DNA from 4 places in the Bacillus sp. LLTC93 genome. Region 1 is predicted to be linked to each of the others. Evidence: riboswitches for the same ligand, from Rfam matches in the RefSeq annotation. Region 1 holds a riboswitch; each other region holds the start of a gene.
What was found. A riboswitch is a leader RNA that binds a small molecule or an ion and turns the genes downstream of it on or off. The one in region 1 is predicted to bind S-adenosylmethionine.
Positions count from the first base shown of each region.

Region 2: linked by a shared signal. The riboswitch ahead of C6W18_RS12215 (methionine biosynthesis PLP-dependent protein) and the one ahead of metK (methionine adenosyltransferase) in region 1 are both predicted to bind S-adenosylmethionine.
Region 3: linked by a shared signal. The riboswitch ahead of C6W18_RS10295 (DUF2292 domain-containing protein) and the one ahead of metK (methionine adenosyltransferase) in region 1 are both predicted to bind S-adenosylmethionine.
Region 4: linked by a shared signal. The riboswitch ahead of mtnK (S-methyl-5-thioribose kinase) and the one ahead of metK (methionine adenosyltransferase) in region 1 are both predicted to bind S-adenosylmethionine.

Region 1 covers NZ_PVME01000007.1:30,724-33,894, reverse strand. Annotated here, with positions in the region: gene asnB (asparagine synthase (glutamine-hydrolyzing)) at 1-186, opposite strand, end outside; gene metK (methionine adenosyltransferase) at 335-1,537, opposite strand; SAM riboswitch class I at 1,731-1,865, opposite strand; gene pckA (phosphoenolpyruvate carboxykinase (ATP)) at 2,093-3,171, shown strand, end outside.
Region 2 covers NZ_PVME01000003.1:521,951-525,121, forward strand. Annotated here, with positions in the region: gene metC (cystathionine beta-lyase) at 1-944, opposite strand, end outside; gene C6W18_RS12215 (methionine biosynthesis PLP-dependent protein) at 941-2,059, opposite strand; SAM riboswitch class I at 2,138-2,259, opposite strand; gene C6W18_RS12220 (alpha/beta hydrolase) at 2,480-3,171, shown strand, end outside.
Region 3 covers NZ_PVME01000003.1:164,454-167,624, forward strand. Annotated here, with positions in the region: gene cysP (sulfate permease) at 5-1,069, opposite strand; gene C6W18_RS10290 (phosphoadenylyl-sulfate reductase) at 1,083-1,784, opposite strand; gene C6W18_RS10295 (DUF2292 domain-containing protein) at 1,830-1,934, opposite strand; SAM riboswitch class I at 2,051-2,153, opposite strand; gene pyrE (orotate phosphoribosyltransferase) at 2,424-3,062, opposite strand; gene pyrF (orotidine-5'-phosphate decarboxylase) at 3,070-3,171, opposite strand, start outside.
Region 4 covers NZ_PVME01000003.1:365,867-369,037, forward strand. Annotated here, with positions in the region: gene C6W18_RS11320 (pyridoxal phosphate-dependent aminotransferase) at 1-911, opposite strand, end outside; SAM riboswitch class I at 1,074-1,231, shown strand; gene mtnK (S-methyl-5-thioribose kinase) at 1,312-2,505, shown strand; gene mtnA (S-methyl-5-thioribose-1-phosphate isomerase) at 2,512-3,171, shown strand, end outside.

The DNA.
Region 1 (3,171 bases):
CTTTCCATGTTCAACATCTATAATACTTAAACGTCTAAATCCAAATCCTACATGTTCATCATGGAAGTATCCCTCATCATCCGGACCACGATGAACGATGAGACGATTCATTTGTTTAATTAACTCTTCCTGCTCAGTAGTTTCGGACAATGGACGGTGATTAAATACACCAACAAACCCACACATATTATTGCCTCCACGTTATGTTATTTCTTAAAAGTAGACCTATAATTAGACAGTTATTTGTCCGATTTTGTTTCACATTTTTTTGCTTTTTGTAGAATTTTTTTTAATCAAAAGGAAAACCGCTTAAAATAAGCGGTTTTCTATGTTGTTATTGTCCTAATGCTTCTTTGCGAAGCGTGTCGGCTTTATCCGTTTTTTCCCACGGGAGATCTAAGTCGTGACGGCCAAAATGTCCGTATGCAGCTGTTTGTTTATAGATCGGACGACGCAAATCGAGCATTTTAATAATGCCAGCCGGACGTAGATCAAAGTTCGCACGAACCACTTCAATTAATTTTTCTTCAGAAGCTTTTCCTGTTCCGAATGTATCAATTGAAATCGATACAGGCTGTGCAACACCAATTGCATAAGCAAGTTGTACTTCACAAGAATCTGCAAGGCCAGCTGCTACGATGTTTTTCGCTACGTAACGAGCAGCATATGCCGCAGAACGGTCAACCTTTGTTGCGTCCTTACCAGAGAAAGCACCGCCGCCATGACGAGCGTAGCCGCCATACGTATCAACGATGATTTTACGTCCAGTTAAACCAGCATCCCCTTGAGGTCCACCGATCACGAAACGGCCTGTTGGGTTAATAAAGTATTTTGTCTCTTCATCAATCAGTTCACTTGGAACCACTGGGCGGATGACATGCTCTTTTAAGTCGCTTTGAATTTGTTCAAGCGTCACTTCTGGTGCATGCTGTGTAGAGATAACCACCGTGTCAATACGAACTGGTTTGTTTTGTTCATCATATTCAACTGTTACTTGTGTTTTTCCATCTGGGCGAAGGTATGCAAGTGTTTGATCCTTGCGTACTTCTGTTAAACGACGAGATAATTTATGCGCTAGTGAAATCGGCAGCGGCATCAGCTCTTCTGTTTCGTTGTTTGCAAAACCAAACATAAGCCCTTGGTCACCTGCACCAATCGCATCAATTTCTTCGTCAGTCATTGTTCCTTCACGTGCTTCAAGCGCTTTGTCTACACCTTGCGCAATATCAGCAGACTGTTCATCAATTGATGTTAGCACAGCACATGTTTCCGCATCAAAACCATATTTCGCACGTGTGTAGCCAATTTCCTTAATCGTGTCACGTACCGTTTTTGGAATATCGACATAAGTAGACGTTGTAATTTCACCGCTTACTAATACGAGACCGGTTGTTACAGAAGTTTCACAGGCGACACGTGCATTTGGATCTTTCTTTAAAATTTCATCTAAAATGCTGTCTGAAATTTGATCACAGATTTTATCCGGATGTCCTTCTGTCACTGATTCTGATGTAAATAAACGACGATTTTGACTCATAATGGCTATTTCCTCCTGTACAAGGCCACATCATCCCAAGATGAGGCCTCCAATATGATACGGAACTCGTTCCCTCTTATATGAAAACGTTTATATTAGAGATGTTATTGGCAATTTGTTCATATGATGTCCCAAAAATAAAAAAACCATTTCCTTCATTGCGAGGAAAGGGTCTGAGATCGCATGCCTTTCACTCTTATCGCTCAAGGTGTTCTTGTACCTTGCATCAGGTTAGCACCTTGGTTTCTCAGCATTTTCATGCCTTTTTCGTAAGAAACCGGTTGCTGGGCTTCATCGGGCCTGTCCCTCCACCAACTCGGGATAAGAGTATCCGTTCAATAAGATATCTTATCTTAAACCCTTGCGTCATGTCAATGCTTCATAGGAATTATCTCCCCGCTTTTTTCACCACATCATTAGCATCACCAAAAAGCATATTTTCATAGCAGAAATGAAAAAACACACACAAAAATATTTAAATAGTATAGACTATTATTATCAATGTGTTATACTAATCAAAACAAACAAATTCAACGGTAAAGGAAGGGTTTTTTTATGAACTCAGTGGATTTAAAAGAAGATTTGCAGTCATTGCTCTCATTAGAAAATACGCACCAAAATTTATCTGTTCCGAAACTTGTTGAAAAGATTTTGGCACGTAATGAAGGCGTTTTAACATCAACAGGAGCTGTCCGCGCCACAACTGGTGCTTACACTGGACGTTCGCCTAAAGATAAATTTATCGTCAAAGAAGAAAGCTCTGAGCATAAAATCGATTGGGGTCATGTAAACCAGCCGATCTCTAAAGATGCATTTGATCGTTTATATACAAAGGTTGTCTCATACTTAAAAGAACGTGATGAACTATTTGTCTTTGAAGGGTTTGCCGGCGCTGACGAAAGATACCGTATGCCGATTACAGTGATAAACGAATTTGCATGGCACAATCTCTTTGCAAAGCAGCTATTCATCAGACCTGATGGATCAACGCCATCATCAAACGAAAAACCTTTCACCATCTTATCTGCACCTCACTTTAAAGCAGATCCTGAAACAGATGGAACGAACTCTGAAACGTTCATTATCGTTTCTTTTGAAAAACGGACGATTCTTATCGGTGGAACAGAGTATGCAGGAGAGATGAAGAAATCGATTTTCTCTGTCATGAACTACCTGCTGCCTGAGCAAGATATTTTATCAATGCACTGCTCAGCAAACGTTGGTCAAGAGGGAGATGTCGCGTTATTCTTCGGCCTTTCAGGTACTGGGAAAACAACGCTTTCTGCAAGCGCAAGCCGTAAGCTGATCGGAGACGATGAACACGGGTGGTCTGGCACAGGTGTCTTCAATATCGAGGGCGGATGCTATGCGAAATGTGTGAACTTAAGTGAAGAAAAAGAACCACAAATCTACAAAGCCATCAGCTTCGGATCAGTGCTTGAAAATGTTGTGCTTGATGAGGAAACACGTGAAGCGGATTATGATGACACATTCTTTACTGAAAACACACGTGCTGCTTACCCAATCGAAATGATTGATAACATTGTGAAACCGAGTATTGCAGGTCATCCATCTGCCATTGTCTTCTTAACAGCTGATGCGTTTGGCGTTTTACCTCCAATCAGCCGTTTAAC
Region 2 (3,171 bases), on a different contig from region 1:
AATTCTTTGACTGCCGCTTGGTTTTCTAGTTCAAATGAGAGAACAGCTCCTGCTCCGCTTGCTTGCTTACGCTGAATGTCTGCACCTGGATGGTCATCTAAGCCTGGGTAGTATACTTTTTTCACCGCAGGATGTTCTTTTAGAAATGAAGCCAGTTCGAATGCCGTTTGGCTTGCTTTTTCTAATCTGACCTGAAGGGTTTTTAGCCCTCTTAACACAAGCCAGCAATCCTGTACGCCAAGGACCGCACCGAAGGAGTTTTGCAGCGAATATAGGTCATCTCCCAGCTTCTCATCTTTAACCACTGCTAAGCCTGACAGCACATCACTGTGGCCGCTTAAAAATTTCGTTGCGCTGTGCAGCACAATATCAACGCCAAGGTCTAGCGGCCGCTGAAGAGCAGGCGTTAAAAACGTATTATCTAAGAAGGTCAAACAGTCATGCTCTTTTGCAAGCTGGACGACGCCTTCAATATCCGTAATGCCTAGTGTAGGGTTTGACGGTGTTTCCATATAAATGACCTTCGTATTCGATTGAATGCCTTGTTTGACTTCATTTAAATCTGTCATATCCACAAAGGTGTGCTCAATTCCAAATCTCGAAAGGACTTGCGTGATCATACGGAATGTTCCGCCATACACATCTCTTGTGACAAGGACGTGATCTCCTTTTGATAAAAGAAGAAAAGCGGTCGAAATGGCTGCCATGCCTGATGCAAAGGCAAGCCCTCTTGTTCCTCCTTCTAACGCTGCAATGGTATCCTCTAATGCTTGACGTGTAGGTGTCCCTGATCTGGAGTAGTCATATTGGCCAAATTCGTCAAAGCTGCTTTGATGAAATGTGGACGCATGCTGAATCGGCACACTGACTGCACCTGTTGACCGGTCTGTTTTAAACGCATTATGAACAAGTTGTGTTTCGAGAGTCCAATCGTGTGTGGTCATTTTGCGTGTACCTCCTCTTTTACTTGTGATAGTGCCTGTTTCAAATCTGCTTTTAGGTCATCCACATGCTCAATGCCAACAGAGAAACGAAGCAGTTTGTTACACACACCGTTTGCAATGCGAATTTCTTCTGGAATGTCCATGTGCGTTTGCGTGGCAGGATACGTAATGAAGCTTTCGATTCCGCCAAGACTTTCAGCAAAACAAATCGTTTTCAGCTGCTTTAAAAATGGATTGACCCAGTCCTCTTTGGCTACTCGGAATGACAGCATCCCTCCCTTTCCTGGGTAAAGAACATCTTGAATCTCAGGCTGCTTCTCTAAAAACTCTGCTAACTCCTTCGCATTTGCCTCGTGCTGGCGCATTCTAAGAGCCAATGTTTTCATCCCTCTCATTAAAAGCCATGAATCAAATGGAGATAGAACCGCTCCGATGGCATTTTGATGCTGGAACATGTCTTCAGATAGCTGCTCCCCTTTTGTGACAACGAGCCCGGCAAGGACGTCGTTATGTCCGCCTAAATATTTGGTTGCGCTATGAATGACAATGTCCGCTCCAAGCGTAATCGGCTTTTGCAAGACTGGTGTGTAAAAGGTGTTATCGACAATCACCAAAGCGTCATGCTCTTTTGCAATCTGCGCTATTTTTTGAATATCTGCTTCCTGCATGAGTGGATTTGTCGGCGTTTCAATAAAGACGGCTTTTGTGTTTGGCGTGATTTTAGAGCGTAAACAGTCTTCATCTGAAAAATCATCGTACAGAAAACGCAAACCGTATTTTTTCCATTCGTTTTCAAACAAACGGTATGTTCCGCCATATAAGTCTGATGAGACAATGAGTTCATCTCCGCTCTCAAATAGAGCCATGATCGTTTGGATCGCTGCCATTCCCGAACTGAAAGCAAAACCGGCCGTCCCTTCTTCTAGCGAAGCAATCGCATCCTCTACAAGTTGTCTAGTTGGGTTTTTCGTTCGAATGTAATCAAAACCTGTTGATTCACCTATGCCTCTATGTCTGTATGCTGTTGAAAGATAAATGGGAGGACTGACAGTGCCAGTCGCCTCTTCGCTACGGTTTCCAATTTGCGCTAATTTCGTTTCCACATGTTCTTTCATTTGACACCATCCTAAGTAAAAATCTGATTTCAAAACAGAAAACCCCTTCTTCATAAGAAGAAGGGGTTTAATCGCTTCCTCTTATCTTCCAAGCAAAAAAGCTGCTTGCTGGATTTAGCACCTTGGTACATCACATGAAGTGATGCATACCGGTTGCTGAGGTTTCAAAGGGCCAGTCCCTCCACCTCTCACGATAAGAATGTGTTGTCTGTCTGTTCTAATTCCTAATACTGTAACGCATTAAAACTCATTTTTCAAGGGGAAATGTCATGATTAATTAAAATTTTCTGTATTTTATAACAGAATGGATGTCAGTCGATTTGATTGCATGTTAGCATATAGGAACAACGATGTTTTTCATGTTACAATGAATGGAAACGTTTCACTTGTGATGAATTTGGTTAGCTGGAGGAATGGATTATGGTGAAGAAAACAGGAATCATACAAGAGGAAATCTTACAGTCAAAAGAACTCGGAACGGACATGACCGTTTTAATCTATTTGCCAGTTAATTACTCCCCTCTTTATACATATCATGTCATCATTGCACAAGATGGTCATGATTATTTCCGCTTAGGTAAAATAGGCAGACAGGCGGAAGAATTGATGCAAAACAAAGAAATGGAACGTTCGATTATCATTGGTGTTCCTTATGAAAATGTCACTGAAAGGCGAAATACGTATCACCCAGATGGCACAAAGTTTGAGGCGTATAAACGCTTTTTGGCAAATGAACTTGTTCCTTATATTGATGAACACTATCCAACGTATCAAATTGGGTCAGGACGTACATTTATTGGGGATTCACTAGGCGCTACGATCTCACTCATGACAGCTATTGATTATCCTTCTTTATTTGGTGGGCTGATTTTGCAGTCTCCATATGTTGATAAGTCGGTCTTAGAAGCCGTCAAACAGACAACAGCACTTTCTCATTATGCCATTATCCATCAAATTGGATTGGAAGAAACGGCTGTGAAAACAACAGATGGCCAAGTGCTTGATTTTATCAAACCGAATGAAGACTTAAAAGCCCTTCTTGAACAGTCTGGTGCGGATTATTTATTTGAGACATTCGCAGGGGATCATAAATGGACGTTTTGGCAGCCACT
Region 3 (3,171 bases), on a different contig from region 1:
ATGGTTAAATCCCGCCGCCCTGCTCATGAATAGAGCTGCTTTCATTTTTGACTGCCTTCATCAGACTCAGCGCACCAAGTGAGGCAAGCAGTACACTCATCATGATAAAGATAGAGTAATAGTCGCCTTTTAAGAAAAGGCTCACCAGCAGATACGATAGGCTGAGTGATAAAAAGGGTGACACAACCCAAACCTTCAACATCTTTTTCACGATATGTTTATGAAAAATGTTAGGTCCACCCTTTGCCATCCCAAGTCCAATAATGGACGAGGAAGTGATCTGAGTAAGTGGAACTGGCAGCCCAAAAATAGAGCTGACGATGACGAGTCCAGCACCGGTACTCGATAACAAAATCCCTTCACCCGTTTGATAGCGGGTGATTTTCTTTCCGTTTGTTTCTAGCACCCTTCTGCCAAGTAAAAGGGCACCAATTGCGACGAAGATTCCGCCGTAAAGCGTTCCTTGCCCAACAGACAACACACCTGAGGCGACAAGCGGACCGACCGCATTGGCGACATTGTTCATGCCGGCTGAAAATGCCTCTAGAAATCCACTGATAATGAGCAAGACTGACAAGATCGCTGTGCCTTTTTTAGATAACCTGCGTTTAGGGAACATTCTGATGATTTTGACTACAACAAAGGTAAAAACAAAAGCGACAACTGGAATGATGATCCAAAAGGCCACAATGACTAAAATAGATTTCACATATAACACTTTATATGCGACAGCAACACCGACCACTGCCCCTACTGTGACCTCACTTGTTGATAAAGGGATCGCCATCAGATTTGCTATGAAGAGTGATAATGCGGCAGAACCAATGATGATACAAACAATTTCAAGTGTAATCACAGATTCTGGCATAATACCAGAGCTGATCGTTTTGACGACCTCACCGCCGCCAATCACTGAACCTGCTAAAATCCCAACTGCACAAACGCTGAGTGCATAGATGGGCTTTTTAATTGCACCTGACCCATATGCAATGCCCATAGAAGCAGCTGCTCCGCTTGCGCCTATGTTTAAAGCAAAGAATAAACTAAATAAAATTGCGGCGATTTCCATACATTATGCTCCCTTACTCATGTAATCCGCACTCTGTCTTTGCTGTACCTGACCATCTGCCAGAACGCAAATCATCCGCAGTAAATGCTGGCTGTGTACACGGTGCACAGCCGATACTTGGGTATCCTTGGTCATGCAGCGGATTATAAGTAAGATCCTCTCTAGATGCATATCTCCATATGTCCTTCCACGTCCAGTGAATGAGTGGACATACTTTTACTGATTTGAATTTTTCATCCTTATTTAAAAAGTTCGTACCTGCTCGTTTTGGTGACTGCTCTCTTCTTAAGCCAGAAAGCCATACCGGATAGCCAGATAGTGTCTCTTGCAAAGGAATGACCTTGCGCATATGGCAGCAGCTTTGGGGATTTGTTTCCCATAATTTTTCACCATGCTGCTCGTTTTGCTGTTCAACTGTCAATTCAGGTGTTTTCAGAACGATGTCTAATCCGGGGTATCTTTCCTTTACCGCATCAATTGTATCGTACGTTTCCTTGAAATGCAGACCTGTATCTAAAAAAACAATTCTCGCATCCTTTTTTACTTTCGCAATAAGATCAATCAGGACAATGCCCTCAATGCCAAAACTGCATGCATAAACGAGCTGATCACCATAATGACCGTACGCCCATTTCAGCACAGATAGGGCCCCTTTATACAAATCGTCCTCTTGAAATGTAATGGACGGCTCTTGCCAATTTTCGTAAGTTAACATTGTTTCTCCCCTTCCGGAGTACCGTTCATATTGCTACTCTCCGCACTACTTCAATCTAATTTTTTCGTTTTTTTCCACTTGAATCACTTGACCGTCCTGAACAATCAACGTAATCGAACCGAATTTCATATCCCCAATCAGTTCTTGCATGTGCTTCACTAAGTCCTCATCCTGGTTTTGTTTCACTTCCATCTCCTCTTCCTCCTCACCGTTAAAATAAAAAAACTTTCTTTCAGTCCGAAAGAAAGATGAGGAAGCTCACGATTTCCTTATCTTTCAAAATAGAATCATTTTGCAGGAAGTAGCACCTTGCGAATCGCAGGTTGCCGGGTTTCATCGGGCCAGTCCCTCCACCTCTCTGGATAAGAGTTTTAATTTGTATTAAATATTAACACAATTCAAACAAAAGTCAACCCGACTTTATTGATAGGATTAGTTTTTATTTAAATTTGAGTCTATTTTACTATTTTTAACCAAAAGAAAAAGGTCTAAAATGATTTTTATTTTAGACCTTTTTCTTTTTTTCAGCGTGATAGAAAACCTTTGAAGTTCAGGAGGGACGAGCACCGAAGCGCAGACCTGACACAGAATGCGAAGGTTTGTCTACACGCTGAAAGCTGTGCAGCTAAGCACAGCTTTTTAGACCGTTTCTTCCATCCAAGATTCAGAGGAAGGATCTTGTCTCCAGCGTTTTAGTTTATTCATAGCAGAAGGTTCAATTGCTTTTAGTTCCAGTGCTACGTCTGTCAGCGTGTCATAGTCTGTTAGTGTGACATATGGAATGTTTTTCTCTTGAAAAGCTGCAGCTGCTTTTGGCAGGCCGTATGTGAAAATAGCCGCAACTCCGAGTACGTCACAGCCCTCATCTTGAAGGGCAGCGACAACCTCAAGCACACTGCCTCCTGTTGAAATGAGGTCTTCTACGACAACAACCTTTTGACCAGGCGATACGACTCCTTCAATTTGATTGCCTTTTCCGTGTGCTTTTGGCTTACTTCTGACATAACACATCGGCACGTTCAGGCGATCTGCCGCTAATGCCGCATGCGGAATACCTGCTGTCGCAGTACCAGCGACCACTTCAGCTCCCTCAAAATGAGTGAGAATCAGATCTTTTAGACCTTCAGCGATGTCGTGTCTAACTTCCGGGTACGACAAAGTTAGGCGGTTATCACAGTAAATTGGTGATTTGATGCCGCTTGCCCACGTAAACGGTGCGTCTGGTTTTAATGAGACAGCTTTGATTTGTAATAAATGTTTAGCGATTTTCGTTTTCATCCGGCGGTCACTCCCACTCTTTCAAAATTTGATGATAGGCTTCCTTTGGGTTTTCAGCTTTCGTGATGGACCTTCCGACAACAATTTGTGAAACACCTTGCTCTTTTGC
Region 4 (3,171 bases), on a different contig from region 1:
TTTCGTCTTTTTTCATAACGATCATTTTGCTCCTGTACGCACGTTTGATCGCTTAAAAGAGCTTCTGCTGCTGCATCTTGAGTCGCTTTAAACAGTGACACAAACAGATGATCCTGATAAAGCTCGATCGCTTCAATGACAGAAGAATTTCCTGCTGCAAAACCAACTCTCCAGCCGGCCATATTATATGTTTTGGACAATGTGTAAATTTCAATACCCGTCTCTTTCGCTCCATCTATTTGCAGGAAGCTGACCGGCTTTTCTCCATCGAATCCAATGCCACCATATGCGAAATCATGGACAACACACAATTTGTGATCTTTCGCAAAAGTCACGGTTTCTTCAAAAAATGCACGACTTGCAGTGGCACCAGTCGGATTGTTTGGGTAATTTAAGTACATCAATTTTGCCTTTTTCTTATCAGCCTCTGACAATAGATGGTAGTCAGGTAAAAAATCATTTTGTTCAAGAAGAGGCATGGTAACCATATGAGCTCCAGCAAGCACGGCGCCAGACCAGTAATCAGGATAACCTGGGTCTGGGACAAGCAGCGTATCACCCGGATTCAAAAGGCATTGAGGCAGTTCAACAAGTCCCGCTTTCCCGCCAAATAAAATCGCGATCTCCGTCATTGGATCAAGCGTAACCCCATATTCTCTTTCATAAAAGGCGGCGGCGGCCTTTTTTAGTTTCGCCGTCCCGCGGAATGAAGAGTATTGGTGATTTTCCGGTTTTGCTACCGCTTCCTGCATGGCTTTGACAATATGCGGCGGGGTTGGCTGATCAGGATTTCCCTGACCTAAATTAATGATATCGGCCCCTTCCTGCACTTTTTTCTGCACTTTTTGGACAAGCGACGCAAAAAACTGTTTCGGTAAATGTTTCAACACATCTGATTGCTGGAATTCCATTTTTTCACCTTCTATTCAAGTTACATGACAATACACTCACTGTAATAGATTGTTTTATGAATTGTAAAGCAATTTTGAAAAAAGATTGACATGTGAAGAGCAGCTCTGATAATATTTTGAATTAAGAAATACATGCAGACAAAACAATTACATATTGATTTCTCTTATCGAGAGTTGGGCGAGGGATTTGGCCTTTTGACCCCAACAGCAACCGACCGTTAATACCACTGTGAAGTGGGGCGCAGCAAGTAAAGCGCCGAGACAATTGTCTTATAGGGCACGGTGCTAATTCCATCAGACGTATGTGCTGAGAGATAAGAGAGGCTTAGAGCATACACGCCATCAAGCCTCTTTCTCTCAGGAGAAAGAGGCTTTTTTATATGATTTGGAGGGGAAGCAATTGGTTACACTTACGGCATCATATGAAGAATTAACAGAGAGCTCGGCAGTTGTACTCGCAATTAGACTTGGCTTGATCCAAGAAAGTAGTCATTTAACATGTACTGAAATCGGTGACGGAAATTTAAATTACGTCTTTCATATCTTTGATCACAAACGTGAAAATGGCTTGATCATCAAGCAGGCACTGCCTTATGCAAAGGTGGTTGGGGAGAGCTGGCCGCTTACATTAGACCGTGCAAGAATTGAAAGTGCTGCACTGATTAAGCAGTCAGAATATACACCGCATCTCGTACCAACAGTCTATTATTCTGATACAGCTCTTGCTGTGACAGCAATGGAGGATCTATCACACCTGGAAATCGTCAGAAAAGGGCTAATTGCCGGAAAACAATACCCGTATTTATCAGCTCATGTCGGTGAATTTTTAGGCAAAACACTATTTTACACATCTGACTTTGCCACAAATCCTAAAATCAAAAAACAATTCGTGAAGCAATTTACAAACCCTGACCTTTGTGACATCACAGAAAAACTCGTCTTCACAGACCCTTTCTTTGATAGTGAAACAAATGACTTCGAAGAGGAATTAAGAGAAGATGCCGAAGCATTGTGGACCGATCTTGCAGTGCAAGCCAAAGCAGCAGAACTAAAGCGAATTTTCTTAACCTCAGCTGAAACACTGGTTCATGGAGATCTTCATACAGGCAGTATTTTTGCAAGCGAGACTGAAACAAAGATCATTGATCCAGAATTCGCTTTTTACGGTCCCTTTGGATTCGATATCGGTCACTTTATTGCCAATCTACTGTTGAATGCTTTATCTCGTGAAAATGAGCAGGATCAGCAGCACCTTTTTGATCATGTTGTCAATGTATGGGCAACATTCAAAGAAGTGTTCACAAAAGCTTGGAAAGAAGACAGCATTGAAGCGTTTAGTGTATCGGACAGCTTTTTAGAAACAACCTTTGACCGTATTTTAAAAGAAGCGACAGGCTTTGCTGGCTGTGAGCTAGTTCGCCGAACCATTGGTCTTGCTCATGCCGCTGATCTTGATGCCATTCCATCACCAACTAAACGAATTCAGCAGAAAAAAGCAGCACTTACGCTCGGAAAAACTTTCATCAAACAATATCATACAGTGGAAACAGCGTCTGACCTCGTCGCATTATTCCAGCAATCTGTAAAGGAGTGACGGGTTTTGTCTAAAGAATTTGAAGTTCCCCGTTCCGTCGAATGGGAAGAAAACCATATTAAAATTTTGAATCAGCAAAAATTACCGGCTGAAACCGTATTTGAGCATTTATCTACTAAGGAAGATGTCTATGATGCGATTGTGACGTTAAAAGTGCGCGGAGCACCTGCTATTGGCATTACAGCCGCTTTTGGGCTTGCGCTCAGTGCCCAAGAAATTGATACAGAAAAAATTGATGTCTTTCAACAAGAAGTAGCTCGACTAAAAGAATACTTAAACAGTGCTCGTCCAACCGCTGTGAACCTTACCTGGGCATTAGACCGACTGCTTCAGCGCATTAAGCGTGCTGCTTCGGTGAATGCAGCCAAAACAGATCTTGTCCATGAAGCCATTCAAATTCAAATCGAAGATGAAGAAACATGCAGGCAAATCGGTCAAAATGCCCTCCAGCTCTTTAAATCAGGTGACCGTATTATGACCATTTGTAATGCAGGCTCCATCGCAACGAGCCGTTACGGAACAGCGCTTGCTCCTTTTTATTTAGCCAAAAAGAAAAATCTCGATCTTCATATTTATGCTTGTGAAACACGCCCCGTTCTTCAAGGCGCCAGGCTGACGACATGGGAGCTCATGCAGGGCGGTGTGGATGTGACGCTCATCACAGAT